DNA from 2 places in the Serratia sp. NFX21 genome. Region 2 is predicted to be linked to the other one. Evidence: predicted binding sites of a transcription regulator. Region 2 holds the regulator's gene; the other holds the start of a gene.
What was found. The regulator PhoB, encoded in region 2, activates phosphate uptake and scavenging genes when phosphate is short. The targets are predictions, from matches to a motif close to CTGTCATAAAACTGNCNNAT.
Positions count from the first base shown of each region.

Region 1 (16,402 bases), 480 kb from region 2:
GCCGGTGTTAAAGATGATGCCCGCATTGCCCTCATTTCTGCCGCTGGCCGCAATATCACGCCCCTGCCAGCCGACGCTGCCGCTGGCGGTCAGGCTGGTGTTAACATAACCGTCGGCAGAGCTGCTGACGTTGACCGTACCGGCGGAATATTTGGTGTCAAAGCGCGCATAGGCCCCTCCGTTCATACTGTTGTCGCCCTTGGTGTCACCGGAGATCGCCCGTGACAGGTTGGCACCCAGGGTGCGAATGGGGCCGTCTTGAATGTCTTTACGCGCGGCCAGGTTGGCCGTGGTATAGCCGTTCTGATTTGAAACCCCGGCGCTGAGCCAGTTGCCCATTGGCAGTGAGAAATCGAGTGCGATGTATTTACCGGTATTCGAACTGTAGCCACCGTTGTTGTAGCGCTGTACGCCGGCACGCACGCCAAGCGTGCCAAAACGACCGGTGAAAATATTTTGGTAATAATCAGCGTTGTAATAGTGACTGCCATTCTTTTTATCGTCGTTATAACTGAGGCTTAAACTCCCCAACGGTGACCAAAGCGCGCCAAAATTCATCGTGCCGCCGATGGCGCGGTTATGCGCATCGTTTTGCAGCAGTTTGTCGCCGATCACCGTTTTTTCCTGATTGACCCACAGGCTGCTGAAACCGCCGGGCAGCGCGGCACTGACGCTGTTGACCAGGCTCCAGGAATGGTCAGATGCCACCATGTTCTGCACGTTGAACTGAATCGACTGACTGAGTGGCACGCTGATACGGCTTTCACCCACCGCGTTGCTGTCAAACGAGTAACCGGACAGCGCCCAGTTCAGCGTCCGCAAGTTACCGGTGGCCGACGCGCCGATCAGGTAAGAATCCTTGGCCTGCCGCTGGCGTTGATCATCACCGCGCCAGTCATCCATGCGGATCATGCCACCCCAAAATTGCCAGGCCAGCGGCGCATTGGCACCGCGGTTGGGGCTGAACAGCTTGTTCACCCGCTGCATGCGTTTATCCACCACTCGACCGTTGACCACCACCTCAACCTCAACGTCATATATGCCGTAAGGCAAGTTGCCGGTATCCACCTCATGGTTGCCCATGGCAAAGTTCTGCACACTCAACAGTCGTCCCTCGCGCGACAGATGCACTTCCCCCGCAGAGGGGAAGAACGCCACGATCGGCGTCAGCGATTGGCTGTTATCAAATACGGTGGAGTTGGCGCGGTTACCATAAGACAGACCATAGATCTTGCTGGAGTTGATGGTAGTGACCGGCCCCAGCGACTGTAGGTTCCAGCTGTCCAGCATGCCGGCGGCAAAGCGACGGCCGGCAAAGTCACGTTCGTACATTGCCTTATACAGCGTGGCATTCTCATCGCCGCTGCCGATGCCATAAACGGAACCGTTAACTTCCACATGATGCTCACGCAGGGCAGTGACGCTGTTGAGCGACAGGTAGCTGGAGGTATTACCCTCGCTGGCCCGGGTGCGGTTATCATAAACCCCGAGGTTATAATCCAGCGTACTGCTGACGGCATCCACGCTGGAAACGCCGATGTCGCTGGAGCGAGCACGCAGCAGGGTCCCCATCGCCGCCTCCTTCACCACCAGCTGCAAATTAAGCTGGCGGAAATCCAGCGCCAGCCAGGCGTCATCCGTCAGTGCAATGCGCTGTTGCTGGTCAAACTTAGCCTCCTGCAACGCCTGCAATTGCCTGATGGTCTCTGCGGTCAGCGGCGTGCCATCGTCCCCGTCTTCCAGCGTGATCTGGCGGATTTTCAGCCGATCGTTATCCAGATATAAAAAAGCGTGCCCAATGCGGCTGTCATCTTTTACACCGCTGTTTTTTTCAAAGTGCAGCAGCAGTGGAATACTCATGCCTTCGCGCAGCGCCAGGCTGAAGGTCTGCGGGATCAACACACCGTCAATTTGGGTCAGCCCGGCAGCGATCGCCGTCTGCCCCGGTAGCAACACCGCAGGGATCGCCATCACCCCGCCGGCCAGCAGCGTTTTCAACAGCACAGCCTTCACATGCCACTCCTTGCTTTAATGTGGTGCATTCCGTTTCATTGCAGACAAGCTGCTCTATTTCACCGGGATAAACTGGTCGCCATGCCATAACGCCACGCGACCTTTCTTGTCGTTGACGTCTACTTTGCTGAACCCCCGCGCCTTGCCCGGCATCACGAAATAGTTTTCCTTGCAGTCATGGCCGTCTTTCTTGTTACGACAGTTGCCGTAGGCCACCACCTTGAAAGTGGCGTTGCCGGTGTTTTTGATCTGGCCGGCGGCAAACTGGTAATTGAATTGATCCTGCCGGGGTGCCACCACCAAAATGGTGCCGATTCGTGCAGAGGTGGTCGCGACGGCATTGCGCTTGGCCGAGTTTTGCCCCACGTCGCTCAGTGCCTGATCGAACCAGACGATGCGGTAGTAGCGCTCCTGGCCATCAGTTGGCCCTTTGTAATAAAAGCGAATCACATCGCTGGCGTTGGCCGGCAATATCAGGCTGGCCGGTGATAGCAACATTTCGTCTTTACTGCCCATCGGCACCACCGCACCCGATTCCAGCGGGCTGGAGATACGCTCGATTTTGATGTTCACCAGGCGACCACTGTCGGTGGTGTTCTTGATTTCTTTACTCAGACGCGCGCTATCGCTGTGCATGAACGAACTGATCTCACCGACATCAAGCGCGAAAACAGGGTAAGACAGCGATAACAGCAGGAGGGCGGCGAGAGAGAAAGGTTTCATGACGGTATTCCAGTAGCGTTCTTCAGTAGCGGTGAATAACAGGGGGTTACCCCCCTGTTTTACAGCGGTCACTCAGGGGATTAGGCGGTCCAGGTGGCGTTGAACTCAACGCTCACATCACCGCTCCAGATCCCTTCCGGCAAGGTGCTAAAATCAGTCACTGCGGTGGTGCCGTCAGAGGTGGCGCCAATGATGGTGAAGGTGAACTGGTCTTGTGCACTGGTACGAACGGCCTTGTTATAGGCGTTAGACAGCGCGCTCAGGTTGCCACCCAGAATGCCGGCAGAGGTATCAATCATGGTGGTCTCAGCGGTTTTCTCTACGGCCTCGCCGTTGTAGTTCACACCCACGTTCAGGGTAGAACCAGAGGTGTCGAGCTGAGTCAGGGTGTTGGAAACCAGTTTGGAAGTCAGTTTGAATGCGGTAGCGGTGGCATCCCCTTCCACAGTCACGTCAAACAGACCTTTCTGGCTGTTAAAGCCCTTGATGCCTTCCGCGTAGTTGAAGGACAGGCTGCCGATTGGGGTAACAACCAGTTTGCTGGTGGTGTCTTTCTTTGCGGTAGCAGACCAGGTGGCCAACGCCTGAGCGGTGACGTCGGCGGCTTGTGCAGTGCTAACCGCAGCGAAGGCTGAAATAATGGCCAGTGCCAGTGTAATTTTCTTCATGGTAAAACTCCCTTCAACTTTAAATATGATTGTGCGTCCATTAGCGTGACCTGCTTTAGCCAGTCTGCTTGACGAGAAGGAGAGTAACCGCTTCAAATCAAAAAAGAACCATTAACTACCAACACATAAATATTTAGATTTTAATTCCACAATTAACGTTTACTCAACCAGATTTAAGCTTTAAAACCCAGAGCATGCCCACAGCAAGAACAAAATCCCTATTATTTTCCATGCCAATAAAACGGCCAAAACAGCATATGAAATGCTCAATTACGCCAGGCGTAAATGCGGCCATTTGAATTATTTTTGTAGGATATTTAAATTGATCTAAATCAATTCTGGCGAAATGGTAAGTGGCGAGAAAAATAAGCGATCTGAGGAGGTTTTATTAAGCCGCCGATCTGACTGGTAACAAGACGGACCGACGGTTGATTTTCAGGCAGGATGCTGAATGCGGAAGGCCAGAATCAGACGCATAAACCCTGCCTGATTAAGACCAAGTTTGCGCATGATATTCAACTTATGGGTACTCACCGTTTTGTAACTGCGATGGGTGACACGGGCGATGCGCCGCGGATCGCTGTCGGTAATCATCATCGCCAGTATAAGCCATTCGCTGCGTGAAAGAGGCTCCACGGGCTGGGTCAGCGCCGCCTGAATACCCGGGCTGCGAAACCCCACTCCCGTGTCGGCAACGGCAACGGCTTCGAGCAGACAATCCAGCGGATCGCCTTTTGCCACCAGGGATAAATGCGTCTCTGCCGCCAGCATCGCCAGTATGCTGGCGTTAGTCACTTCAGTAAATATGATCAGCGGTGTCTTCGGCCAGAAATCATTAATCGTCAGAATGAAGCGTAATACATCATACAAATTCTCACTTTCATTATACAACTCCATAATGAGGATTTGTTTCTCATTCTCCTTCAGCACAGCCTCTATTTCTCTGATGCTGTAGACAAATTGGTAGCGCGTTGGCTCGGGTTCAATAAGTGCCCGTAATCCTTTTCTTACCCAGGGATTGGGTTCAAAAAAGAGAATAGCCTCTTTGAAAGGAATATTCGTCATAATCTATTACCGTAATTTAGGTATAAAAATAGCGATTGAGGCGGAAATGCTGCATTAGTAGCCAAAAGGCAAAGCTTAAGTTATTAATATCAAGGTGATAATATTGGCGGCATATTCCTTTCCCCCGGGGTGGTGTTCATCCTGACACCGAGTAATGATTAATTGATAATTGCTGCTTTGTCGCTTTCAAGACCAGAACAAATTTCGACCCTGTGCTCACGCAAAATGCGACAACGCAGGAAAAATAGCCGGGAAATACCGGAAATGTAGGAGCGCACCTGGTTACTACGCACCACCAACAAGAACTCGTCGCCGCTGCACTCTGCCGTCTGCGGGGCGGCATAGGCCAGAATGTCACGACTCAGGCCGGCACTGACGGCAACCGCAGCGCCGGGCATCGACATGAAAACCTTACAGCTGTTGGCCTTACCCAAATAAATCTCCTGCCGGGAAACCGAGCCGGTGAGGTAGCAGCTAATCGCCACCACCAGCATAATCACCCCCAGTGCGACGATGCTGGCTATCGTCCACCAACGTCGGGAATAGCCGGCATACACTGTCCCGACGCTCCCCGGCTTCCCGGCCGATGATGCTATTTCCGGTTGAACAGAGGCATGCGGAATAACAGACGTTTCTTCGTCGGTGAAGCTGTTTTCCGGCCCGTCACAGTGTTCAACTATTATTTCATAGCGCAGCATAAAACCGACCTTGGGTACGGTGGCGATCACCTCTTCCTCAATGCCCAGGTTTTTAATTACCCGACGTAGCTTGCTCACGCACTGGTTAAGATTATTGTTACCAGAAACCATGCCATAATCGTCCCAAACCTTCTTGAATATCACTTCCCGGCCAACTGCCTCACCATGATGGGTAATCAATAGCAGCAGTAGTCGTTTTGAAGGATTGGAAATAGAGATGGGGTCATCAGAGAGCTCCGTTAGGCTCAGGGTGCCCGTATCCACATCAAAAATGATGTGATCGTTTAATCTATATTTCATTTTTTAGAGGTCACTCTAGTGATTATTTATCGCCGTCGTTAAATGTTAATAAAATATTAAGCAATATTTAATCAGGTTAATCAGTAATTCCAGTCTCCAATCGCAATGAAAATCAATTAACGCCACAGAATGGATGTTTCTCGCCTTACTGTTTTCGATATAAGATTTTTCTCATAAACCATAACCAAAGATTATACAAACATCACAATCATTGATATATTTATATGTAAAAGTTCTTAAAGTTAGTTTTTTGTTTTGTAAATTATCTCCTTTAAGCTAAAAATCCTTCCTGCTCATTTAATGCAAGCATTTTTAATGAAAAAATAATAATGCATAATTTTTGATGACACTATATTTAACCAAAAATCAAAGGGTAAAGCGTAAAATAGACGCAATTTACGGCAGGATTAATCTTTTGATTCGGGGGTTATAGAGACAATAACGGTGAAAATGAAAGTAAATGGTTACGAATACATTTGCGCCAATAATACCCTGCGTCACTATATTAGTGATGCAAAGATTAGTCTCAAACGGCGGGATTAAATTAATCTGCGGCGGGAAATATCAGGCTAAAGGTGATCCGGGCGGAGTTATTCCCTCCGGAGCAGTGGGCACGAGTGACACCGCCGTGCAGCGTCATGATTGCGCGGACGATCGCCAATCCCAGCCCGCTGGCATGGCTGCCGGAACTGCGGGCAGCATCCGCGCGGTAGAAACGGTCAAACAACTTATCAAGATGGGCTGGAGCAATAGCCGGCCCCTGATTAACCACCTGTACAACCACTTCCCCAGTCTGCTGAGTGAGGGTCTGGAGTAATATCTGGCTGTTCTCATCGGCATAACGCACCGCATTGGCCACCAGATTGCTCAGTGCACGTTGGAACAACATGGCATCCGCCAGCAATTGCCCTCTGCCTGCGCAAACCAGCGTAATACCGCGCTCTTCCGCCAGCCCTTCAAAATAATCCGCCACCCGTTGCAGCTCTTGCGCCATATCAAGGCGACTGACGTTCAGCACCGCTTGCCCTTCGCCGGCACGCGCCAGAAACAGAATATTTTCTACCATGCGCGAAATGCGTTCCAGTTCATCCATGTTGTTCGACAACAGGGTTTCATACTCCTCCACGCTGCGTGACTGATACAGCGCCACCTGACATTGCCCCATTAACGCGCCCACCGGAGTGCGGATCTCGTGCGCCAGATCGGCGGAAAACTGCGTCAGCCGTTGATAGCCTTCGTTCAGGCGATCGAGCATGGCATTAAACGAACGAGTCAGTTGCTGCAATTCCTTCGGCGCCCCCTGCTCGCTCAGGCGAGTCGACAGCGTATTCGGTGTGATCACCGCCGCCTGCGCTGCCATGCGCCATAATGGCTGTAAGCCACGGCGCATCACCCAATAACCCAGCAATGCGATCAGCACAAACGCCACTATCACCGCGGCGACAATTCGCCAAAGATAACGCGCCAGCATCTTCTGTTCATTGAACATCACATGGGCCGCCGAGATCTGCAGCAGGTTGCCGTCCTCCAGTCTGACCAGCGCCGAGACGGCTCGCAATGGCACGCCTTGCGCCGTCTGCCCGCTCTGTACCGCACTCAACCGCTGCGGCGTGCCAACCGGCGTCGGGATCATCGGCGGCAGGCTCAGCCTGGCCGGGTTAACGTTGATTAACGGCTTTTGCCCAGATTGCTGAAAAATCAGCACGTCCTGCTCGTTCCCCAGCATATTTTCAAACAGGCCGGTGTTCGCCATCAGCCGCTCGAGGGGAAAACGCCGGCTCAGTAAATTACGGTAATACTCCACCCGGCCGGTGACCTGCAAATCGCTGCGGAGGGTCATCTCCTGACGCATTGCGTCGTACAGGTACCATCCCGCACCGCTGACGACCAACGCCGCCACCAGCGCAAACAGCATAGCGCTGCGCAGCGTCAACGACAGCGCACGCCAACGCTGGACCAGAGCCTTCATGAACGCGGCTCGCAAACGTAGCCGATACCGCGCACGCTGTGGATCAGCTTGACGTCAAAGGGCCGATCAATCTTGGCACGCAACCGCTTGATCGCCACATCCACCACGTTGGTATCGCTGTCAAAGTTCATGTCCCAGACCTGCGAGGCGATCATGGTGCGTGACAACACTTCCCCTTCACGACGCACCAACAGATGCAACAACATGAACTCTTTGTTGGTCAGCGGGATCACCTGCTCCTGCCGTACCGCTTTGCGGCGCAGAACGTCGAGCTGCAGATCGGCAATGGCATAGTGGTCGGCCTCACGTACCGTGCCGCGCCGCAATAAGGTGCGCAATCGCAACACCAGTTCAGTGAAGGAAAAAGGTTTGATCAAATAATCATCTGCCCCCAGCTCCAGGCCATGAATACGATCCTGCACCCCGTCGCGGGCGGTCAGAAACAGGATCGGCACATCGCTTTTCTTGCGCAGTACCTCAATGATCTGCCAGCCATCCAGCCCTGGCAGCATCACGTCGAGCACAATGGCGTCGTAAGCATCCTCAAGCGCCCGAAACAGGCCGTCGGTGCCGTTACGCGCCAAATCGACGCTGTATCCGGCCTCGCCCAGCCCTTTCTTCAGGTAATCACCCGTACTGATGTCGTCTTCAACTACCAATATCCGCATTGTCGCCACCTCATTACACCTGCGGAAATACTAGCAGCTTCGGCAGACATGCTTGATGACATTAATGTCATTAAACCGACATGGTGCTGTCCCTGTTGTTCAACCATGCTTAACCGGCAACCTAAACAGAGGAGAACATTATGATTACCCGTCATCGTTTTGCCGGTTTACTGCTGTCCACCCTGATGCTGTGCAGCGGAGCCGCCGCTGCGGCTCAAACGCCAGGGAAAGTTATTGCTCCACTGCGCGGCACTATCAGTCAGGTGACCGACAGCAGCCTGCAAATTACCGACCGTAAAGGGGAAACGCTCAATGTGAAACTCAACGACCAGACGAAGGTGCTGAGCGTTTCAAAAGGCACGCTGGACGACATTAAACCGGACAGCTTTATCGGCACCGCCGCGGTCCCCCAAGCGGACGGCAGCCTGAAAGCGCTGGAAGTCCACGTGTTCGCCGCCAGCCTGCGCGGCACCGGAGAGGGCCATTCAGCCTGGGAATCTGCCGACGGCAAGGTGGATACCATGACCAACGGCACCGTCGGTAAACTGGTTAACTCCAACGGCCGCACTCTGACCGTGACCTACGGCAACCAGCAGAAAACCGTTAACGTGCCGGAAGATGTGCCGATCGTGACTCTTGATCACGGCGATCGCAGCCTGCTCAAACCCGGTGCGCACATCGTGTTGTTCTCCGCCACTGACGATAAGGGCGAACGCGTCGCCACCCGTATTTCTGCCGGCAAAGACGGCACCGTTCCGCCGATGTAACTCGGGAGTCGATGATGAAAACCAACGCGCCACGGCCGGTGCACCGCTGGCCGGTACGCATTACCCATTGGATTAACCTGTTTGCCATGGTCTGCATGTTCATGAGCGGCTGGGAAATCTACAACGCCTCACCGCTGTTCGGCTTTCGCTTCCCGCCGCAGGTCACGCTCGGCGGTTGGCTGGGGGGCGCGATTGGTTGGCATCTGGCGGTCATGTGGCTGCTGGCAGGCAACGCGCTGTGCTATTTCCTGTGGAGCCTGTTCAGCGGCCATTTCCGGCAGGATCTGCTGCCGCTCACCGCCGGTACGTTAAGACGCGATATCTGGCAGGCATTAACGCTGCGGCTAAAACATCAGCACGGCCGTTATAACGCCATTCAAAAGCTAATGTATCTCGGGGTACTGATTCTCGGGTTGTTGCTGGTGCTCTCCGGGCTGGCAATCTGGAAACCGGTGCAGCTACAAGGGTTGGTAAGCCTGTTTGGCGGTTTTGATATCGCGCGTTATGTGCACTTTTTCGCTATGTCCGGCATTGGTTTATTTGTGGTGATCCACCTGCTGATGGTGATGATCGTGCCGCGCACGCTGTGGGCAATGATTACGGGTGGCAAGCATGAATGATAAAAAACAGCGCCCCGCGGCACCGACGCTGGAGCCGGCGCAAAAGAAACAATTGGTCAATCTGCAGCGCCGCCTGATGTTGCGTTCCGGCCTGACGCTGGGCGGCATCGCCATGCTGAGCGGCTGCAACCTGCAGGACGGCGATCAGGTCGATAAAGTATTGTGGGCAATGTCACGCTGGAACGATCGGGTGCAGGCCTGGCTGTTCAGTGGCCAGAAGCTGGCACAAACCTATCGCCCGGACCAAATCACCAATCCCTTCCCGTTTAACGCGTTTTACCCCGAGTACAACGTGCCGGAAGTGGATTTGGCCAGCTATCAACTGGAAGTCTCCGGCAAGGTAGAGAGAAAAGCGCCCTGGACGCTGGAACAGCTGCAGCGCCTGCCGCAGCAAAGCCAGATCACCCGCTTGATCTGTATCGAAGGCTGGAGCGCCATCGGCCAATGGGGCGGCGTGCCGCTGCGTAACTTCCTGCAGCACGTCGGGGCGGATCTGAACGCGCGCTATGTTGGCTTCAAATGCGCGGACCGCTATTACTCCAGCATCGACATGGCCACCGCGCTGCATCCACAGACCATTCTGGCGCTGGATTTCGGCGGCAAGGCGCTGCCAGCGGATTACGGCTACCCGCTAAGGCTGCGGGTACCCACCAAGTTGGGGTTCAAGAACGCCAAACATATCGCCGCTATTTTTGTCAGCGATACCAACCCCGGCGGCTACTGGGAAGATCAGGGTTATAACTGGTTCAGCGGAATTTAGTTTTCTGCGCAGCGCTGCGCAGGATCCCCGCGGACGGCTGGCACAGATATCCCGTCGCTGCTAATAATTCACCATTAACAAGGAAGATAACTATTGGAAAAGTAATAATAAAAAGGATTTTATCATGGAGATTGATGCTACGGAGCGCTATACGCTACGGGCGGGTGAATTCAGATATCAGATAACAGTAAGCAAAAGTGACGAAAAAACTGCAGAATATTATCTGGATTTCAAAAAGATCACTCAAGAAATGCGAGCATGGTTTGCGCATGTTTATACCGACCCAGACTTTTTAGATAACGCTTATGCCATAGAGTTTTATGATATCAAAGCACTAAGTCTTGCCACCAGACAAGGACGCTCCGCATTCGATACCTATACCCCCATGGGGTATACATTTTCTGAACGTGAGCGCCTGTTCGTCGATGGGATAGGTAAAACTATTATCGACTTCGTTACCCAATATCAGGCAAAGCTCGTTTTTAGCGTACCTTTAAGACCCGCCCTGGCCAAAATCTATGATTCACTATTGAAAAAACATGCTCGAAGAGTACAGTATTTATACAAAATGGAATTCATAAAGGACGGTTTATATGTCATCGAAATCTAACGTCTTGGATCAATCACAGGAGCAAAGCTCGAATTTTTTGAGTATTAAAGAACAGCGCTTGCAGGCCTTACAAGCTTTCCATGATGCCTGGTGGGAACAAAGATGCCAGGAGTGGCGTGAACGAGGTTGCCTCGGTACGCCAGGGCGGGTCATCAGCCGCTACCGTTCCAACGAAACGTCATAATCCCCATTTGGGGGTTTTCTGTTTTAGCCAATCACTCTCCGGTCGTCATCAGCGTAATATCCGCCTGCTGGATAGCCTCGCGCGCGGCGGCGGGCAGGTTGTCATCGGTAATAATCGCGTCAAATGCCGTTATCGGCAGTGCCAGATAAGTGGCAACTTTACCGTATTTAGAGGTATCGCTGAGTAGAATGCAGCGGCGGCTGGCATCCACAATGGCTTTCTTCACCATCACCTTGTCTTCGTTCGGCGTCGACAGCCCACGCATGCCCCATGACGAAGCGGAAATAAACGCCAGATCGATAAACAGCCCGCGCAATGCCTGCGCTGCCGCTTCCCCCACGCAGGAGCGATTCTCACGGCAGACGGTGCCGCCGGTGTGAATGATTTTGCACTGGCTGTGTTCAATCAGGTAACCCGCAATCACGAAATCATTGGTGACCACCGTCAGGTCATCGCGATCGCTAATGTGCCTGGCCAGCGCCAGCGTCGTGGTACCCGCATCCAGATAGATACAGCTGTCAGCGGGGATCTGCCGGGCAGCCAACTGACCGATGGCCGCTTTCTGCTGGCTGTACATCCCTTCCTTGTCCTGATGCGAAGGCTCAATCGCCACCCGTTCTGCCGACTGCACGCCACCCGATACCGCCAGTACCGCGCCCTGCTCCTCGAGCTTTTGCAGATCGCGGCGAATGGTCATGTGCGACACCCCCAGCCGTTCGGTCAACTCAGCAATGCTGACCACCCCGCGTTCTGATACCAGCGCTAAAATTTGTTGATGGCGTTCTACAGGTATCACGGTTCCCTCTCTTTACCGCAGTGATAATAATTGTGATTTTACGTCAATTTTCGTTCGGTGAAAGCCTGCTGTTTTCAGGCCGTGAAGTCGCTCATGTTATCGGTTATTTTATTTTAATTTTTTAAAACAAATAGATAGAGAAAAATTTATATTATTGACAGATGTGAACCTTATTCATCCACTGTTAATAATTGTGACAACGATCGCTGATGACGCACGACAAAGCGCTTATATTTAACACAACAAAACAAATTATCACTAAAATTAACAAGAGGTGCGCTATGACACAGCCAGCGGATTTTGCAGTTTGCATCGTAGGATTAGGTTCAATGGGCATGGGAGCGGCGAAGTCGTGCATTAATGCCGGACTGACTACTTACGGTGTCGATCTTAACCCGCAGGCGCTGGCCACCTTGCAACAGGCCGGAGCAAAACAGGCGGCTACCCGCGCAGACGACTTTGCAGCCGAACTCGATGCCTTGTTGCTGCTGGTGGTCAACGCCATGCAGGTGAAACAAATCCTGTTTGGTGACAACGGCCTGGCCGCGAAGCTGAAGCCAAATACGCCGGTGATGGTGTCTTCCACCATTTCCGCGGCCGATGCCAAACAGATCGAACAGCAGTTACTGGCCCTGGGTCTGAACATGTTGGACGCCCCGGTTTCCGGTGGTGCCGCCAAGGCTGCCGAGGGCCAGATGACGGTGATGGCCTCCGGTGCCGAATCCACTTTCCGGCAGTTGCAACCTGTGCTGGACGCCATTGCCGGCAAGGTCTATCGCATTGGCGAAGAGATTGGCCTGGGGGCTACGGTGAAAATCATCCATCAACTGCTGGCCGGGGTACATATCGCCGCCGGGGCCGAGGCCATGGCGCTGGCCGCCCGCGCCGGCATCCCGCTGGACGTTATGTACGATGTCGTCACCCACGCCGCCGGTAACTCATGGATGTTCGAGAACCGCATGCGCCACGTGGTCGACGGTGACTATGCACCTAAATCGGCGGTTGATATCTTCGTGAAGGATCTGGGGTTGGTGGCGGATACTGCCAAAGCGCTGCATTTCCCACTGCCGCTGGCCTCAACCGCCTTCAATATGTTCACCGCCGCCAGTAATGCCGGTTTCGGTAAAGAGGACGACAGTGCGGTGATCAAGATCTTCGCCGGTATCGACCTGCCGCAAAAGAAGGAGAACGCATAATGCTGCTCGGCGTCATTGCAGATGATTTTACCGGAGCCACCGATATTGCCAGCTTTCTGGTAGAAAACGGCCTGCCGACGGTGCAGTTGAACGGCGTGCCGCGGGATGACCTGCCGGTCGAAGCGCAGGCGGTGGTTATCAGCCTGAAGTCACGCTCCTGCCCTGTGGCGCAGGCCATTGAGCAGTCGTTGCAGGCGTTGGCCTGGCTACAGCGCCAGGGTTGCCGGCAATTTTACTTCAAATATTGTTCGACCTTCGACAGCACCGCGCAGGGCAATATCGGCCCGGTGACCGACGCCCTGCTTGATGCGTTGGGCGAAAGCCAGACGGTGATTTCACCCGCGTTGCCAGTTAACGGCCGCACCGTATATCAGGGCTATCTGTTCGTGGCGGATCAGTTGCTGGCAGAGTCCGGCATGCGCCACCATCCGGTAACGCCAATGACCGACAGTAACCTGCTGCGGCTGATGGAAGCACAGGCTCAGGGACGCTGTGGGCTGGTGAACGCCGCAGAAATGGATCGCGGTGCCGGGGCGGTGGCTGAAAAACTACGGCAATTGGCACTGCAGGGCATGCGTTACGCCGTGCTCGATACGCTGAATGAACAGCACTTGCTGACCCAGGGTGCGGCGCTGAAAGATATGAAGCTGGTGACCGGTGGCTCCGGCCTGGCGATTGGCCTGGCACGCCAATGGGCGCAACCGGGGCAAGGCAGCCCACAGGCCGCAGGAGCGCCGCAAGGAGCAAAAGCCGTGGTGTTGTCCGGTTCCTGTTCCACTATGACTAATCAACAGGTGGCACGTTACCGTCAACAGGCGGCCGCTATGGCGGTCGACGTGGCGCGGTGCCTGAATGATGCCGAGCGCACGGCCTATATCACCGAGCTGGTCGACTGGGTGCAACAGCAGGCGAATGCCCCGCTGGCCCCTCTGCTGTACGCCACCGCAGAGCCGGAAAAACTGCAGCAGGTGCAACAGCAGTACGGTATGGCCGCCGCCAGCCAGGCGGTGGAGTCGCTGTTCGCCGGGGTGGTCAAACAGCTCCAGCAGCGGGGTTTCAGCCGCTTTATCGTCGCCGGTGGCGAAACCTCTGGCGTGGTAACGCAGGCTCTGGGTATTCGCGGTTTCCACATTGGCCCCTGTATTTCTCCCGGCGTGCCCTGGGTGCGTGCCATCGATCAGTCTATTTCACTGGCCCTGAAATCGGGCAATTTTGGTGACGAGAACTTTTTCGCCCGGGCGCAAACGGAGTTCCCCCTATGACACTGACCACCGAACAACAGGCGCGTGAAGAAATGGTACGTCTTGGGGCCTCGTTCTTTCAGCGTGGCTACGCCACCGGGTCTGCCGGTAATCTTTCGCTGTTATTGGCGGACGGCACGCTACTGGCCACTCCCACCGGCTCCTGTCTGGGTGAACTGCAGGCCGATCGGTTGTCGAAAGTCAGCCTGAGCGGCGAATGGTTGTCCGGGGATAAACCGTCAAAAGAGATCAGTTTCCACCGCGCGCTGTATCTGAACAACCCGGAATGCAAAGCGGTGGTGCACCTGCACTGTACCTATCTCACCGCCCTGTCCTGCCTGCAGGGGTTGGACGTGGAGAATGCCATCAAACCCTTCACCCCTTATGTGGTGATGCGCGTCGGTAAGGTGCCGGTGGTGCCTTACTATCGTCCCGGTGATTTGCGACTGGCGGAGGATCTGGCCAAGCTGGCACCGACGCACCGTGCTTTTTTGCTGGCCAATCACGGCCCGGTGGTTACAGGTAAGAGCCTGCGTGCCGCGGCGGACAACACCGAAGAGATGGAGGATGCGGCGAAGCTGATTTTCACCCTCGGCGAACGCCCGATTCGTTATTTGACCGATGATGAGATTGCCGAGCTACGGAGCTGAATCATGCCAAAATTTGCTGCCAATTTATCGATGATGTTTACCGAACTGCCGTTTCTGGAGCGATTCGAGGCTGCGGCCGTCGAAGGGTTCACCGCGGTGGAGTTCCTGTTCCCCTATGAATATCCGGCCGAGTTACTGGCGGAAAAGCTGCGCCGCCACGGCCTGCAGCAGGTGCTGTTTAATACCGCCCCCGGTAATGCCGATGCCGGAGAATGGGGGCTGGCGGCGGTTCCTGGCCGCGAACAGGCCGCGCGTGCCGATATCGACAAAGCTCTGGCCTATGCCATCGCGCTGAACTGCCCCAGCGTACACGTCATGGCCGGTGTGGTTCCGCCCGGCGAAGATTGGCAACGCTACCGCGATACCTTTATCGGTAATATCCGCTACGCCGCCGACAGCTTCGCCCAACACGGCATCAAGGTACTGATCGAAGCGCTCAGCCCGCAGGTTAAGCCCAATTATCTGTTCTCCAGCCAGCATCAGGCAGCAAAACTGGTCGAAGCCGTCGATCGCCCGAATGTGTTTATCCAGTTCGATTTTTTCCATGCGCAGTTGGTCGACGGCAATATCAGCGGTCTGATGGCTGCACTGGCCGGGCGCTATGCCCATATTCAGATAGCTTCAGTACCAGAACGCCATGAACCGGACGACGGCGAACTCAATTATCCCTGGCTGTTCGCCCAACTGGACCGCCTCGGTTATACCGGCTGGATTGGCTGCGAGTACAAACCGCGTGGCGATACCCGGGCCGGGCTGGGGTGGATAAAACCTTACCTGTAACAGGCCGATCCTGCGTACCTGACAGCAACAATATAAAAATTAAACGCACCCGTATCGCCAGCCGGCGATCGCGGTGCCTGACTCTTACCCGATTAAAGGCTATCCCATGTCCACTTCCCTGCTTTTGATAATTGCCGCATTAGGCGTAGTGCTGCTTCTGCTGATGGTGATCAAGGCCAAGATCCAGCCATTTGTCGCCCTGCTGGTGGTTAGCCTGCTGGTGGCGCTGGCCAGCGGTATTCCGACCGGCGAAGTAATGAAAGTGATGACCGCCGGAATGGGCGGTGTGCTGGGCTCGGTCACCATTATTATCGGTCTGGGCGCGATGCTTGGCAGAATGATCGAGCATTCCGGCGGGGCCGAGTCGCTGGCCCAGCGTTTCAGCCAGGCTTTAGGGCCAAAACGTACCATCGCCGCGCTAACCATCGCTGCGTTTATTCTCGGTATTCCAGTGTTCTTTGACGTCGGCTTTATCATTTTGGCGCCGATCATCTACGGCTTTGCCAAGGTGGCCAAAGTTTCCCCGCTGAAATTTGGCCTGCCGATGGCCGGCGTAATGCTGACGGTGCACGTCGCGCTGCCGCCGCACCCTGGCCCGGTGGCCGCTGCCGGGTTACTGAACGCCGACATCGGCTGGCTGACCATTATCGGCATGGCTATCTGCATTCCGGTCGGGGTTATCGGCTACTTCGCG
Region 1 covers NZ_CP183196.1:2,002,162-2,018,563, reverse strand. Annotated here, with positions in the region: gene ACNT1W_RS09605 (CS1-pili formation C-terminal domain-containing protein) at 1-1,971, opposite strand, end outside; gene ACNT1W_RS09600 (hypothetical protein) at 2,068-2,736, opposite strand; gene ecpA (common pilus major fimbrillin subunit EcpA) at 2,817-3,404, opposite strand; gene ACNT1W_RS09590 (LuxR C-terminal-related transcriptional regulator) at 3,840-4,469, opposite strand; gene ACNT1W_RS09585 (winged helix-turn-helix domain-containing protein) at 4,628-5,467, opposite strand; gene ACNT1W_RS09580 (heavy metal sensor histidine kinase) at 6,012-7,436, opposite strand; gene ACNT1W_RS09575 (heavy metal response regulator transcription factor) at 7,433-8,104, opposite strand; gene ACNT1W_RS09570 (hypothetical protein) at 8,245-8,871, shown strand; gene ACNT1W_RS09565 (cytochrome b/b6 domain-containing protein) at 8,886-9,491, shown strand; gene ACNT1W_RS09560 (molybdopterin-dependent oxidoreductase) at 9,484-10,251, shown strand; gene ACNT1W_RS09555 (hypothetical protein) at 10,376-10,861, shown strand; gene ygbI (DNA-binding transcriptional repressor YgbI) at 11,077-11,841, opposite strand; gene ltnD (L-threonate dehydrogenase) at 12,123-13,037, shown strand; gene otnK (3-oxo-tetronate kinase) at 13,037-14,299, shown strand; gene otnC (3-oxo-tetronate 4-phosphate decarboxylase) at 14,296-14,928, shown strand; gene ACNT1W_RS09530 (HPr family phosphocarrier protein) at 14,932-15,708, shown strand; gene ACNT1W_RS09525 (GntP family transporter) at 15,815-16,402, shown strand, end outside.
Region 1: a site for PhoB is predicted at 8,169-8,188, ahead of ACNT1W_RS09575 (heavy metal response regulator transcription factor). Genes of this name have one in related genera too.

Region 2 (16,402 bases):
TTGCTGACATTAAGCGTGAAATTCAGAAAGCTTATGGCATCGAGCACCCAGAAGCAGGCGTTGCCCTGCGTGGTTCTTTCCTGATCGACAAAGAAGGTGTGGTTCGCGCTCAGGTTGTTAACGACCTGCCAATCGGCCGTAACATCGACGAAATGATCCGTACCGTTGACGCGCTGCAATTCCATGAGCAACACGGCGAAGTGTGCCCGGCTCAGTGGGAAAAAGGCAAAGCAGGTATGGGCGCATCTCCAGACGGCGTAGCTAAATACCTGTCCGAGAACGCTTCCAAGCTGTAATTTCAGCCTGCAAGTGTATCAACCGGCCCTCGCGGCCGGTTTTTTTTGCTCTTTTTTAGGGCACATCGCCCCGATTACGTGCTTCATTTGCTTGTTTCCGCTCACATTTCCCCGGCTATTTTCCGCACAATCCCTTAACTCTGGCTAGTATCAATAACGCTGGCCCGCTCTTTGCACGTCAGGAGGGGCAAGCCAAACACAATAAGAAAACTGACAGGGTAGGAATAACTATGTTTTTACAAAAATGGAGCAAGCCGCTGACCATGGCGGCGCTGCTGGTCAGCAGCAGCCTGTATGCCGCCTCCAATCCGGCGGTCGAAGCCAAAAACGGCATGGTGGTGACATCGCAACATCTGGCCTCGCAGGTCGGCGTGGATATCCTGAAACTGGGCGGCAATGCGATTGATGCGGCCGTAGCCGTGGGTTATGCGCAGGCGGTGGTCAACCCGTGCTGCGGTAATATCGGCGGCGGCGGCTTTATGACGCTGCACCTGGCCGATGGCACCGACACCTTCATCAACTTCCGCGAAACTGCGCCGGCAGCGGCCAGCGCCAACATGTATCTGGATGCCGCCGGCAACGTGAAGAAAGGTGCCAGTCTGTACGGCTATCTGGCCGCAGGCGTGCCGGGCACCGTGCTGGGCATGGAAACCGCGCGCAAAAAATACGGCAAACTGAGCCGCGAGCAGGTGATGGAGCCGGCAATCAAACTGGCACGCGAGGGCTTTGTGCTGACCCGCGCCGATACCGATATCCTTGATACCACCATCGCACGCTTTAAACAGGATGCGGAATCTGCCCGAATCTTCCTGCGCCCGGACGGCACGCCGTTGCAACCGGGCGATCGTCTGGTGCAGAGCGACCTGGCCAATACGCTGGCGGCCATCGCCAAAGAAGGCCCGGACGCCTTCTATAAGGGCAAAATTCCCCAGGCGGTAGAGGCGGCAGCCAAACAGGGCGGCGGCATCCTGACGGCAGCCGATTTCGCCAATTACCAAGTCACCGAAACCCCGCCGATTACCTGCAGCTATCGCGGCTATAAGTTTGTTTCGGCTCCCCCGCCAAGCTCTGGCGGCGTGACGCTGTGCGAAATCCTCAACGTGGTTGAAGGTTACGATCTCAAGAGCATGGGCTTTAATTCGGCGGCGGCCATCCATACCATGACCGAAGCGATGCGCCACGCCTATATGGACCGTAACACCTACCTGGGCGACCCAGAATTCATCAAGAACCCGATCGACAGGCTGGTCAGCAAGAGCTATGCCGAAGAGATCCGCAAGAAAATCGTCGCGGACAAAGCCACGCCGTCAGAGAACGTGCAGCCGGGCATGGAACCCCACGAGAAGCCGGAAACCACCCACTACTCGATTGTCGATCATCAGGGTAACGCCGTCTCCACCACCTATACCGTCAACGGTCGCTTTGGTGCCGTGGTGATAGCCCCGGGGACCGGCTTCTTCCTCAACGATGAGATGGACGATTTCACCGTCAAAGTCGGCGAGAAAAATCTTTATGGGCTGGTGCAGGGAACCGCCAACAGCATAGCCCCCGGTAAGCGCCCACTATCGTCGATGAGCCCGACACTGGTGACCAAGGACAATAAAATCTTTATGGTTCTCGGCTCGCCGGGCGGATCGCGCATCATCACCATTACTCTGCAAACCGCCTTAAACGTGATCGACCACGGTATGGCACCGCAGGAGGCCGTAGATGCACCGCGTATCCACCATCAGTGGTTACCGGATGAGGTTTACTACGAACAGCGCGGAGTTTCTGCCGATACGCTGAAAATTCTCGGCGGCATGGGTTACAAGATGGTTGAGCAAACGCCATGGGGCGCCGCCGAACTGATTCTGGTCGGCCTGCCAGGCGCCGCAGGCGTCAGCCCGGCCAACTCCGGCAATGACTCCGCGGTTTCCGGCAGAGTGCGCGAAGGCTACCTGTACGGCGCCAATGACGTTCGTCGCCCGGCCGGCTCCGCCGTAGGTTATTGATCTGACTGGCCATCCGAACACCCACTAACCCATAAAGGGGCCGGTATACTGGCCCCTTTACAGAACTAACCGACTCGTCGCCACAGAGTCACGGACTCCTCACCCAGTTGCAGCGAGATCGCGTTTTGCGTGTCATTCAACTCGCCGTCCCCTTCCAGCCGTTGCCATTGGCCTGCGGCCAGCAACGGGCTGTGTGGCAGGGTCACGCTGCCGTTACCGTCACGCTGTAACGCCACCAACACCTGTTCCTGTTGGTAAATACGCACAAACACCAGCGTTTCAGCGGCGGCATGCAGCACCTGACAACCGCCGCGGCGCAGCGCCAGGCTCTGTTTGCGCAGCGCCGCCATGCGCTGGTACAGGGCCAACAGGTTCTGATCCCACTGGCTTTCATCCCACGGAAAAGGCTTGCGGCAGAACGGGTCGTTGGCCCCATCCAGACCAATCTCGTCGCCATAATATAGGCAGGGTACGCCTATCCAGCTCATCAGCCACACCGCCGCCATGCGCATCCGCGCCTGATTGCCCTGTAATAGCGTCAGAAAACGTGCAGTGTCATGGCTGTCGAGCTGGTTGAACTGAATCAACTGACGGCCATGCGGCAGCCCGGCCCGATAACCGTCCATCCACTGGGCGCAGTCCGCCGCATCCAGCTGCACCGGGTGGTGCGCCACGTCCAGCCCGGCGAGGAACCCCCGCACCGGCAGGGCAAAGCCCATGTAATTCATTGCCGCATCTTCCACGCCGGCATGCAGCCAGCGACGCGCGTCGCCAAAATGCTCGCCCAGCACGTAGGCCTGCGGGTTTTCCTGTTTAACCGCCTGATAAATGCCCGCCAGATGCTGCAAATTGCCGGTAGCGCCCCCGTTCTCACCCAGCATGTGCACCACATCCAGCCGCCAACCGTCGATGTTGTACGGCGGCCGCAACCAATGGCGCACCACACTGGCGTCACCGCGATAAATCGCTTCCGCTACCTGCGGTTCAGCGAAGTTAAGTTTCGGCAGGCTGGCATTCCCTTTCCAGTCGAGCGCGCGGCCATCGGGGTAGAAATTGAACCAGCCACGGTAAGGTGAATCGGGGTGATGGCAAGCGCCGTTATCCCCTTGCTGGTGGCGGTCAAACCACGGATGCGAATCGCCGGTATGGTTAAACACCCCGTCCAGCACCAGTTTCATCCCCACCTTGTGAGTACTCACTCGCAAACGCTGCAGGGCGGCGTTGCCGCCGAGATAGGGATCGACCTGGTAATAATCTTCGGTATCGTATTTATGTACGCTGGGCGCAGTGAAAATCGGATTCAGATACAGCGCCGTCACGCCAAGATGCTGTAAATAAGTGAGTTTTTTGCTGATGCCATCCAGATCGCCACCGTAGAAGGTGGACGCGGCATGCCGGTCTTCCAACGGATGGTGCCAATCCTGACGCACAACATCACAACCGGCCGCATGATGACGATAGCTGCCGCTCTGAATGCCGTGTTCCCCCCCGCTACTGGAGAAGCGATCGGGGAAAATTTGATAGAAAACCTGATCCGCCACCCAGGCCGGGCTGCGGTCGGGCACGTCGACAGCAAACTGCGCCAGTTGCCCCGGCGGCGTCAGCGACCAACCCTGGGGGCCGAACCATTGCTGACTGGCGGCCCAAACCAGCTTGAAGCAGTAACGACGGGTTGGCTCACCCTCATTGAGCGTCAAACTGGCCTGATAGCGATGCAGCCCGTCAATATGCTGCACTTTCATCGTCAGCAACCATTCTTCATTATCCGGCTCGGCGCGTAAAAACACCCGTTCGGGCACATCATCACCCTGTAACCACAGCGTGATATCAAGACGTTGCCCCTTCTTCACCACAAAGGGCGGGACCGGTTGATGCCAGGCGTTAAGCATGACTTTCCTCCTGCTGTACAAAACGAAATCGACGACGTTATTCAATGCCACGAACAATGCCACGTTGAGTGCCAGTCCCCCTCCTCTTTGGCCGGTAAACTCGGGGAGGAGCCGGGGGGTGGAGATAGTCGGTCAGCAGCAAGCCTATGTAAAAAAGGGTAAAAAGACGCACATTGTGGCCCGCAGCCATTAGGCTAACGTGTTTTGAGTCTATTGGATATTTTTTGCACATTTTTTAAAGGAGCGGCAATGCAACAACAGATAACCCTGTGGCTGGAGAAGTTCGGGCTGGAATTTAGCGGGGTGATGTCTCTGCTGATGGTGCTGGGGCTGATCGTCCTGATTTCGGTGGTGATCCATCTGGTGCTGCATCGCGTGGTACTGAAGGCTGTCCAGCGCCGTGGCCAGCAATCGCAACGCGTATGGCAACAGGCAATCACCCAATACAAGCTGTTCCAGCGTATGGCGTTGTTATTGCAGGGGGTGATCATTAATCTGCAGGCGGTGCTGTGGCTGCACGCCGGTGGTCAGACGCAGGCGGTTATCGTCACCGCCGCCCAGGTGTGGATCATGGGCTTCGCCCTGCTGTCGCTGTTTTCCCTGTTGGATACGCTGTTGGCGATGCTGCGCCAAAGCCCAATTTCAAACCAGTTGCCGCTGCGTGGCATTTTCCAGGGGCTGAAGCTGGTAGCCGCCATCCTGATTGGCATCATGATCGTCTCCTTGCTGATGGGTAAGTCACCCTTGCTGCTGCTCAGCGGCCTGGGGGCGATGACCGCGGTGCTGATGTTAGTGTTCAAAGACCCGATCCTCGGTTTGGTGGCTGGCATTCAGCTTTCCGCCAACGATATGCTTAGCATCGGCGACTGGCTGGAGATGCCGAAATACGGCGCAGACGGTGCAGTCACCGACATCGGCCTGACCACGGTAAAAGTGCGCAACTGGGATAATACCGTCACCACCATCCCGACCTACGCGCTGATCTCCGACTCTTTTAAAAACTGGCGATCCATGTCGGAATCCGGCGGGCGTCGCATCAAGCGCAGCATCAATATCGACACCACCAGCGTGCATTTTTTGTCGGATGAGGAACAGCAGAGGCTGAACCGCAACCCGCTGCTGCAACGCTATCTGAACGATAAAACGCAGGAGTTAAGCCAACATAACCAGCAGATTGCCGTAGATCTCAGTTCCCCCCTCAACGGCCGCCGCCTGACCAACCTTGGCACGCTGCGCGCTTATCTGGTGGCGTACCTGCGCGCCCACCCGAATATTCATCAGAATATGACGCTGATGGTGCGCCAATTAGCGCCAACGCCGGAGGGCCTGCCGCTGGAGATTTACGCCTTCACCAACACCACGGTCTGGGCGGAATACGAAAGCATTCAATCGGATATCTTCGACCATATTCTGGCGGTGATTAACGAATTCGACCTGCGGGTACATCAAACGCCAACCGGCAACGATATGCGCAGCATGCTCAGCCAAATGCGCCAGGCGCCCGACCTTTCCTGACGCAGGTTGACGTAACTGTTTCTGCCGGTAATGACTCTCAACCTATGGACAACGGATGTCTCGGTCCGCTTCTCTTTCGGCATAAAAACCGCGTTAATGCGTTGATTATCGCCCGCAGAAGGAAAAGAGGATTGCTGAAATCATTACGCCACCGGCTGTTTACCCTGCTGGCCACGCTGCTGTTTATTGGCTGTCTTCACAGCGCTTCGCTGGACGAAAGCCGTATGAGTCGGACCTTGCAGCCGGCGCTGAGCGCCCTGAGCAGCAATATGCAGGATATTCGCGAAGTGCTGGCGCGCGCAGCAGGAGAAGGGAAGGAAGAACGGCTGAACGACAGCAGCCTGCGCATCGAAGCTCGCTCCTCCGGTGACGATGAGCCAGAGGAAAAACGTTAAAAAACACCGGCGCATAGCCGTAATGCCGGTTAGTTAAGCAAAATTCTGAATAAGAATGTATGACATTGTTTAAGTGGGCGTCCCCCTCTCCCGAGGGAGAGGGCCGGGGTGAGGGGCTTTCGCGTTGGTTTGTATCCCCTCACCCTAACCCTCTCCCAAAGGAGAGAGAACAAGATCACCTTAACTTACAAGCATTACGGCGCATGGCCGGTGTTTTCATTTTCAATCCTGCTGCTGCGCCAGCACCGCCAGCTTCTTCTGGTGGTTGAGCTTGAAGTAGTAGCCCGCCAGCAGTACCACCACCCAGACCAGACCGGCGTACAGCGATACGCGGGTGGTTGGGAAGTAGCCAATCAGACCGATGATAAACACCAGGAAGATGATCGCCACTACCGAGGTGAACACGCCGCCGCGCAGCGGGAAGGCCAGGTTTTTCACCTGCTCTTTGCTCAGGCTGCGACGGAAGGCAATCTGCGAGAACAGGATCATGATCCACACCCACACGGTGGCGAAGGTCGCCAGGGAGGCAATCACCAGGAACACGTTTTCCGGCATGATGTAGTTGAGATACACCGCCAGCAGCAGCGCCAGCATCATCACCACCACCGTGACCCACGGAATACCGCGTTTGGAGACCTTGCTGAATATCTTCGGCGCGTGGCCCTGTTCAGCCATGCCGTGCAGCATGCGGCCAACGCCAAACACGTCGCTGTTAATCGCAGACAATGATGCGGTGATCACCACAAAGTTAAGGATACCTGCCGCCACGGTAATCCCCATGTGCTGGAAGGTCAGCACGAACGGGCTGCCATTGGTGCCCACCTGGTTCCACGGGTAGATCGACATGATGACGAACAGTGTACCGACATAAAACACCAGAATACGCCACGGCACCGAGTTAATGGCCTTGGGAATCGAGCTTTTCGGATCTTTCGCTTCACCGGCGGTGATACCGATAATTTCGATGCCGCCGTAGGCAAACATCACCAACTGCAGCGACAGGATCATGCCGATAAACCCGTTACTGAAGAAGCCGCCGTTAGACCACAGATTATGGATACCGGTCGGCTGCCCGCCGTTGCCAATCCCCCAGATGATGATGCCGATACCGGCAGCAATCATGATGATGATGGTGGCCACTTTGAAGAATGAGAACCAAAACTCCAGCTCACCGAACACCTTCACGCTCATCAGGTTGATGGCGCCAATTACCAGCACCACGCTCAGCACCCAAATCCAATGCGGCACCTCTGGGAACCAAATCCCCATATAGATACCGAACGCCGTCACGTCGGCAATCGCGACAATCAGGATTTCAAAACAGTAGGTCCAGCCGGTGATATAGCCGGCCATCGGGCCAAGGTAGTCCTGCGCGTAGCGTGAAAACGAACTGGCCTGCGGGTTGTTGACCGACATCTCGCCCAGCGCGCGCATGATGATAAAGGCGACAATACCGCCAATCAGGTAGGCCAGCAAAACGCTCGGGCCGGCCATTTTAATGGCGTCCGCCGAACCGTAGAACAGACCGGTGCCGATAGCCGAGCCAAGAGCCATAAAGCGAATGTGACGCGTACTGAGACCGCGTTTCAGCTTATTGGCCGCAGGAGCGGCGGGTGACTGTTGTTGCATGAAGATAACCCGTGTTTTTTAAACGTAAAAAAGCCACGGACAAGTCCGTGGCCCAAAATTTAGCCGGGGAATTAAGAGTGCGCGGTCACTTCGGAGCGCGAACAAACCCGGTCATAAATTGCGACCAGCACCAGCATCAGCAGCGACGGCGGCAACCATGCCAACCCTTGATCCGCCAATGGCAGATGATTGGTCCACTCCGGCAGGAAGTGCTGGAAGGTGGACGCTTTCACCGCGTCAAGGATACCAAACAACAGGCTGACTAACATCACCGGCGCGATGATACGCGGCGCGCTGTTCCACCAGCGCTGAGTGAAACTCAGCACCACCAGCACGATACACGGCGGATAAATCGCGGTCAGCACCGGGATAGAGATCTGGATCAGATGGCTCAGGCCCAGGTTGGAAACCAGCATCGAGAACAGACCCAAAATGAACACCAGCGTCTTGTAAGAGAACGGCAGGTATTGGGCAAAGAACTCGGCGCAGGCGCAGGTCAGGCCAACCGCAGTCACCATACAGGCGATAAAGATCAGCGCGGCCAGGAAGAAGCTGCCCAACCCACCGAAGGTGTTCTGTACGTAAGCATGCAAGATCACCGCGCCGTTGGTAGCGTCCGGTACCAGCACACCACTGCCGGAACCCAGCTTGAACAGGCTCAGGTAAACCAGCGTCAAACCGACACCGGCGATCAGGCCCGCCAGAATGGTGTAACGCGTCAGCAATTTGGCATCCTTCACGCCGCGGGAACGCGCAGCGTTAACGATGACGATGCCGAAGACCAGCGCGCCCAGCGTATCCATGGTCAGATAGCCGTTAACGAAGCCGGTAGAGAATGGAACGTTCTGATAGACCTCGGTGGCAGGAATTGGCGTGCCTGCAGGCCAAGCCAGCGCGGCAATACCCAATGCGCCCAGCGCAACAATTTTCAGCGGTGCCAGTACGTGGCCGACGGTATCGAGCAAGCGGCCCGGATACAGAGAGATGCCGATCACCAGTGCGAAATACACCAGGCTGTAAATAAACAGCGGCATGGCACCGTCACCGGTCAGCGGTGCAATGCCCACTTCGAAGGAGACGGTCGCGGTGCGCGGGGTGGCGAATAGTGGGCCGACGGCCAGATAGCAGACGGTCGCCAGCAGCAGGCCGGCGCGACGACCAATTGGCGTGCTCAGGGCGTCAATGCCGCCACCGACACGAGCCAACGCGATCACCGTCATCACCGGTAGACCGACGGCAGTGATCAGGAAGCCGATAGCTGCAGTCCAGACGTGTTCACCGGACTGTAAACCGACCATCGGCGGGAAAATGATATTCCCGGCGCCGACGAATAAGGCAAAGGTCATAAAACCCAGTGCAATAATATCTTTTGACGTTAAACGATGACTCATACGATGTCGTGTTGCCTGTTCAAATGAAAAAAAGTGTCCGATACGTGGTGGCGTTATGCCCCACCCGGTTGCCGGCTTGCCATTTCATCGCGAGACCAAATAAGAGCAGAAAACGCATAACGTCCGGCGTTTTGTCCTTATTCGAAAGTGACCACTCATGATGATGGGCAGAGTTTTAGGAGTTATAAATGGAGGTTTAGTCCGACAACGGGGGCTAAGTTAAACGTTTATAGCGTTGAAAGGCAAGACGCATGACAAAAAGCAGAGTTATAGACCAGATAATCTTTCGGGGCCAGTCGATCATAGTGGCTATCAATAAATATACAATACATGATTTGTATAATTTTTAAGCGACAGATTCACAAAACGTGAAGGCTTTGGCTAATGACCGCGCGAAAACGCCAATAAACAGCCAGTTTTCGCGCAGTCTGAACGAGTTTTTCGCCGTTACCAAACCTGCCGGGCGATATTCACCACGCTTTGCAGTTTATTCCACTGCTGTGATTCACTCAGGCTGTTGCCCTCTTCGGTCGAGGCAAAACCGCACTGGGTACTGAGGCAAAGTTGGCTGTGGTCGACAAACTGCGCGGCCTCCTCAAGACGCTGTTTCACCTGTTCAGGATTCTCCAGTTCACCGTTTTTGGTGGTGATCAGCCCCAGCACCACCTGCTGTTTACCTGGTTTGATAAAACGCAGCGGCTCAAACCCGCCGGACCGTTCATTGTCATACTCCAGGAAGAAAGCGTCGATATTCACCTGACCGAACAGGATCTCCGCCACCGGCTCATAGCCGCCTTCGGAGATCCAGGTGGAACGGAAGTTGCCGCGGCAAACGTGCAACCCAATGGTCAGATCGTCCGGCCTGTCGGCGATCGCGGCATTCAACACATCGGCATAAATACGCGCCAGGCGATCCGGATCCTCTCCGCGCTCGCGGATCTGCCGGCGTTGTTCGTCTGAACACAGATAGGCCCAGACGGTGTCATCCAGCTGCAGATAGCGGCAACCGGCATCATAAAATGCCTTGATCGCATCGCGATAGGTTTGGGCCAGATCGTCGAAATAGGCGTTCAGATCCGGGTAGACCTGACTGTCGATGGCCTTGCGCCCACCGCGAAAGTGCAGCACGCTCGGGCTTGGAATGGTCATTTTCGGCACCGTATCACCGGCAATCGCCTTCAGGAAGCGGAAATCTGCCAGCATCGGATGCTGCGGGTTAAACCCCAACTTGCCGACCACCTTGATGCTGCGCGCCCGGGTTTGCACGCCGTTGAACTGGATCCCCTGCTCCGCGTCATAGCCTTCCACGCCGTCCAGCCCTTCCAGAAAATCAAAGTGCCACCACGCCCGGCGGAATTCGCCGTCAGTCACCACCGCCAGGCCGAGCTCTTGCTGTTTGGCCACCGCCAGACGGATCTGCTGATCCTCAACCGCCCGCAGCTCAGTTGCGTCAATATCGCCTTGCTGAAACTGTTGGCGAGCGGTTTTCAGCGCTGCAGGGCGCAACAGACTGCCGACAACGTCAGCGTGAAAAGCGTGGTTGCAATCGCACATATTATGACTCCCGGTAGCAGGTAAAAGATCGGGCCTTTACCTCAGTAATTGACAGTTTGAATTATTACGCCAGGTTATTATGGACATCCAGACGTCTAAAAAAGATAGGGGGCATGCTGTCATACCCACTGCCGGGCAGCAATAGAAGAATTTTCATCGGTAGTGAGAGAAATTCATGTTGAGGGCGAATCAACGCCCCGAGGGAAATTTATTGCAGACCCAACGCCCGGCGGGTTTTCTGCAAAGTAGCAGAAGGCAGCGGCAGATAGCCGTCATGGTTCACCAGGTTTTGTCCGGTGTCGGACAGGACGCGATCGAGAAATGCGGCGGTCAGCGGCTCCAACGGCTGGTTGGGCGCTTTGTTAATGTAAATATACAGATAGCGCGACAGCGGGTAGCTACCGTTGCGCACGTTGGCATCGTTGGGGGTGACATAGTTTTCGCCGGACTCGGCCAGGGGCAACAGCCGCACGCCGCTGGCGCGAAAACCAATGCTGGCGTAACCGATACTGTTCAGCGAACCGGCCACCGCCTGCACCACCGAGGCAGAACCGGGCAGTTCATTGACCCGTGGCATAAAGTCACCGCCACACAGCGCACGCAGTTTGAAATAGCCGTAGGTGCCGGATGCCGAGTTACGCCCAAAGCGTTGCAGCGCACGCTGCTGCCAATCGCCGTTCAACCCCAGTTCACCCCAGCGCGTCACCGGCTGATTTTCGCCACAGCGCAGGGTAGCGGAGAAAATTCGGTCAAGCTGCTGCAGATTAAGACCGCGCAGCGGGTTGTCCTGATGTACCAGCACCACCAGCGCATCGACGGCGACCGGCACTGCCAGCGGCGCATAGCCATAGCGGTGTTCGAATGCCGACACTTCCGCCGCCTTCATCGGTCGGCTCATCGGCCCCAGTTGCGCGGCCCCCGCAGCCAAAGCGGTCGGCGCAGTTGAGGAGCCCGCGGCCTGGATCTGCAAATTAACGTTAGGGTAATGCTGGCTGAAGTCCTGCGCCCACAGCGCCATCAGATTCGCCAGCGTATCGGAACCGACGCTCGACAGGTTGCCGGACAGCATGCCGTCCGGCTGCGCTAACGCGCCACGGCTCACCAGCAGCGCCAGGCAAAGCAACAGCCCTCGGGTCATTCGGATCATACCAGCCTCTCGCGCGTTAATTTTTCACCGCATTCTCTGACAAAGCTGCGGGTACAATCAACCGGTTAGGCAAGGTAAAGATGAATCGGGTGCCAATCCCCTGCTCACTGAGGATCTCCAGCCGCGCGTCATGGTGGCTGAGCGCATGCTTGACGATCGCCAGCCCCAGCCCACTGCCGCCGGTCTGGCGTGAACGGGCCTTGTCGACGCGATAGAAACGTTCGGTCAGGCGCGGAATATGCTCGGCGGCGATACCCGGCCCATTATCACTGACCTGGAACTGCGCACCGTTGGGCGTCTGTTGCCAGCTCACTTCAATATTGGTGCCCTTTGGCGTGTGATTGACGGCGTTGTACACCAGGTTTGATACCGCACTGCGCAGTTGGTCGTCGTTGCCGAACACCTTGAGCTGTTCGTTCACCCGGAAGCTAATCTCATGGTTGCCGCCGCTCAACGACTGCGCTTCGCGTTGCAACACTCGCAACATCAGTGGGATATCGACCCGTTCGTTCATCTCGACGTTAGGCGCCGCCTCAATCCGCGACAGCGTCAGCAGCTGTTTGACCAGCCCATCCATACGCCGGGTCTGCTCTTGCATGGTGCCCAGCGCTTTGCCGCGCAGCGAACCATCCAGCTCTTCGTCGCTCATCATCTCCAGGTAGCCCTGCAACACCGTGAGCGGGGTACGCAGCTCGTGGCTGACGTTGGCGAAGAAGTTGCGTCGCGCGCCTTCCAGCTGGCGCATTTGGGTGACGTCACGCGCCACCATCAGTAATTGCCCTTCGGAATAAGGCATCACGCGGAATTCGACGTAGTGCTCATTGTTCAACTGCAGCGTCAACGGCCGGGTGAACTCCTGCTGTTGCAGATAGTGGCTGAACTCCGGGTAACGCAGCAGGTTAAGGATGTGCTGACCATTGTCTTCCGGCCAGCGGAAACCCAGCAGATGCTGCGCCAAACCGTTACACCAAAAGATATTGCCTTCGACGGTAGTCATCACCACCGCATCGGGCAGCGATTCCGCGCCGCTGCGGAAGCGTTTGATCAACAGCGCCAGTTCACGCCGCCGACGGCGATTACGCTGCTGCATCTGATAAAGGCCGTAAAACAGCGGTTCCCAGCTCCAGCGCCCAGGGGGCGGCGTCATGCTGCGATCAACCCACAGCCAGTGGGAAAGTTTGAGTTGGTTGTAGAAATTCCATACCAGCGCCGCCAGCACGGAGGCCAGCAGCAACCAGGGCAGATAACCGAAAATCAGCCCCAGCAGCAAGGCAGGCAAGCAGAAAAGGGCCAGCTCCAGGGCCAGCCTCTTCCAGGATAGACGTTCTAGCACGGCATATTCTCCAGCGCGTCGCGATCAGTAGCGCGTTGAGAATCGGTAGCCGGTGCCCCGAACGGTTTGAACCATTTTGTCATGACCACTGGTCTCTAACGCCTTACGGAGCCGACGGATATGCACGTCAACGGTGCGGTCTTCCACATAAACGTTAGTGCCCCAGACGTGATTAAGCAACTGTTCGCGGCTATAAACACGCTCTGGATGAGTCATAAAGAAGTGCAGCAATTTGAACTCTGTCGGCCCCATATCCAGCGCCTGCTCGTTGGCCATCACCCGGTGTGAAGAAGGATCCAGGCTCAGCCCTTGCATTTCAATCACTTCTTCCACCGCCATCGGTGAAATACGGCGCATTACCGCCTTGATGCGCGCCACCAGCTCCTTCGGCGAGAAGGGTTTGGTGATGTAATCATCCGCCCCGACCTCCAGCCCACGGACACGGTCTTCTTCTTCACCGCGTGCGGTCAGCATCATCACCGGAATATCGCGGGTCATCGCTTCACGCTTCATATGTTTAATAAACTGAATGCCGGAACCTCCGGGTAACATCCAGTCGAGCAACACTAAATCAGGGAACGGCTCAGACAGGCGCGTCACTGCGCTGTCATAATCCTCAGCTTCCAACGGTTGGTAACCATTCTGTTCCAACACAAAGCACACCATCTCACGGATCGGCGCTTCGTCTTCCACCACCAGTATGCGTCTTGCCATCGTCAATCCTGCCAATGTGTTAGCGATCACAGTTGATTGCGGGCGCCATTATGCGTCAGTTTTGTGACAGATTTATGAAATAAATAGCCATGAAATAAACCGGGTGTCATAGGCAGTAAGCATAGCGATTATTTCTAATAATACAGAAACATCATATTCCCTTTATAATCCCTGCCATTACTCTATCGCCCCGGGAGTGTCATGCGCCTGATCCACACCTCTGACTGGCATCTTGGCCAGTATTTTTTCACCAAGAGCCGCGCCGCCGAACATCAGGCTTTTCTGCGCTGGCTGATCGAACAGATCGAACAACAGCAGGTGGATGCGCTGATCGTCGCCGGGGACCTGTTCGATACCGGCTCGCCGCCAAGTTATGCCCGTGAGCTGTATAACCGATTCGTGGTGGATCTGCAGCGCACCGGCTGCCAGTTGGTGGTGCTGGGCGGTAACCACGACTCCGTGGCAACCTTGAATGAATCGCGTGAATTGCTTTCCTGCCTGAATACCACCGTGATTGCCAACGCACAGAGCGAAACCGAACAGCAAATTCTGGTGCTGAATCAGCGCGATGGTCAGCCGGGTGCGGTACTTTGTGCCATCCCTTTCCTGCGCCCACGCGATCTGCTCACCAGCCGAGCCGGCGACTCCGGAGTGCAAAAACAGCAGGCGCTGCAAGAGGCTATCGCCGACCATTATCAAAGGCTGTACCAAGCGGCCTGCGCGCGTCGCGATGCGCTGGGCTTGCCACTGCCGATTGTTGCCACCGGCCACCTGACCACCGTGGGCGTCACCACCTCCGATTCGGTGCGCGATATCTACATTGGCACGCTGGACGCCTTCCCGGCCCAGGCCTTCCCGCCGGCCGACTACATCGCGCTGGGGCATATACACCGCGCGCAGAACGTCGCCAAATCCGAACATATTCGCTACAGCGGCTCGCCGATCCCACTCAGTTTTGACGAGTTGGGCAAAGCCAAAAGCGTGTTTATGGTGGATTTCAGCGCGGGCGCTCTGCAACAGGTCACTGCGCTGGAGATCCCCAGCTTCCAACCGATGCAGCTTATCAAGGGTGATTTGGCGCAGATCGAACAACAATTGCAGCAGTTCGCCGATTATCAGGGTGAACTACCGGTGTGGCTGGACATTGAAGTGGCAACACAGGACTACCTTAGCGACATTCAGCGCCGCATCCAGTTACTGGCCGATCAACTGCCGGTAGAAGTGGTGCTGTTGCGCCGCAGCAAAGAACAGCGGCGCCAGGCCATTGAACAGCAGGACAAGGAAACGCTCAATGAACTGAGCGTCAACGAGGTGTTCGAACGGCGGCTGGCGCAGGAGCCTGAAATGGCCGAAGAACGTCGGCAACGAATGAACCAAATGTTCCAGCAGGTGGTCGAGTCCGTGCGGCACAACGACCAGGAGCCGAGCCAATGAAAATCCTCAGCCTGAGATTAAAAAACCTTAACTCCCTGCAGGGTGAATGGAAGATCGATTTTACCGCCGAGCCTTTTGCCAGCAATGGGTTATTCGCCATCACCGGGCCTACCGGGGCAGGCAAAACCACCCTGCTGGACGCCATCTGTCTGGCGCTGTACCACCAGACGCCGCGCCTTAACGTCACGCCGAGCCAGAACGAGCTGATGACACGCCACACCGCCGAATCGCTGGCGGAGGTCGAATTTGAAGTTAAAGGGGTCGGCTATCGCGCCTTCTGGAGCCAGCGCCGCGCCAAAAATGCCCCGGACGGCAACCTGCAGGCACCTAAAGTGGAGCTGGCGCTGCGTGAAGACGGAAAAATTCTGGCGGACAAGGTACGCGACAAGCTAGATATGACCGCCGCGATCACCGGGTTGGACTTCGGCCGCTTCACCAAATCGATGATGTTATCCCAGGGGCAGTTCGCCGCCTTCCTCAATGCCGATGCCAACGATCGTGCCGAACTGCTGGAAGAACTGACCGGCACCGAGATCTACGGCCAGCTTTCCGAGCGAGTTTTCGAACAGCATAAGCAGGCCAGGGCCGATTTGGATGCGCTGCATCAACGCGCCAGCGGCATTGAACTGCTCAATGACGAACAGCGTCAGCAGCTTGAAAACCAATTAATTGAGCTGGGAACGCAGGAAAATACCCTTGGCGAACAGGCCCACCAGCAGCAGCAGGCGCTGAACTGGTTGCAGCAGTGGCAACAAACACAACAAAAACAACAGGAATACCAACGTCAACTGAACGCGGCACAACAAGAACAGGCGGCGGCCGCACCGCAACTGCAGCAGTTGGCGCGCAGCGAGCCGGCAGAAAAACTGCGGCCGTTGCTGAATGAACGTAACCGCTGCCGCAACGATCAGCAGGCGCTGCAACAGCAGATAAGCCAATTAACGCAACAGCAAGAGCAACAGCTAGCCCAGATGGCGCCGTTGCAACAGGCGGTGGAGCAGGCCCGTGCGCAACTGCAGGCGCATGTTGAACACCAGCAGGCGCAACAGCGGCTGATCGACGAGCAAGTCGTCCCGCTCGATCACCAGATTGCCCAGTTACAGAAAACGCA
Region 2 covers NZ_CP183196.1:1,525,985-1,542,386, reverse strand. Annotated here, with positions in the region: gene ACNT1W_RS07240 (peroxiredoxin C) at 1-296, shown strand, start outside; gene ggt (gamma-glutamyltransferase) at 527-2,290, shown strand; gene malZ (maltodextrin glucosidase) at 2,356-4,179, opposite strand; gene ACNT1W_RS07225 (mechanosensitive ion channel family protein) at 4,429-5,694, shown strand; gene ACNT1W_RS07220 (hypothetical protein) at 5,826-6,089, shown strand; gene proY (proline-specific permease ProY) at 6,312-7,718, opposite strand; gene brnQ (branched-chain amino acid transport system II carrier protein) at 7,790-9,109, opposite strand; gene ACNT1W_RS07205 (cobalamin-independent methionine synthase II family protein) at 9,557-10,663, opposite strand; gene ACNT1W_RS07200 (PstS family phosphate ABC transporter substrate-binding protein) at 10,872-11,810, opposite strand; gene phoR (phosphate regulon sensor histidine kinase PhoR) at 11,827-13,143, opposite strand; gene phoB (phosphate response regulator transcription factor PhoB) at 13,168-13,857, opposite strand; gene sbcD (exonuclease subunit SbcD) at 14,059-15,291, shown strand; gene sbcC (exonuclease subunit SbcC) at 15,288-16,402, shown strand, end outside.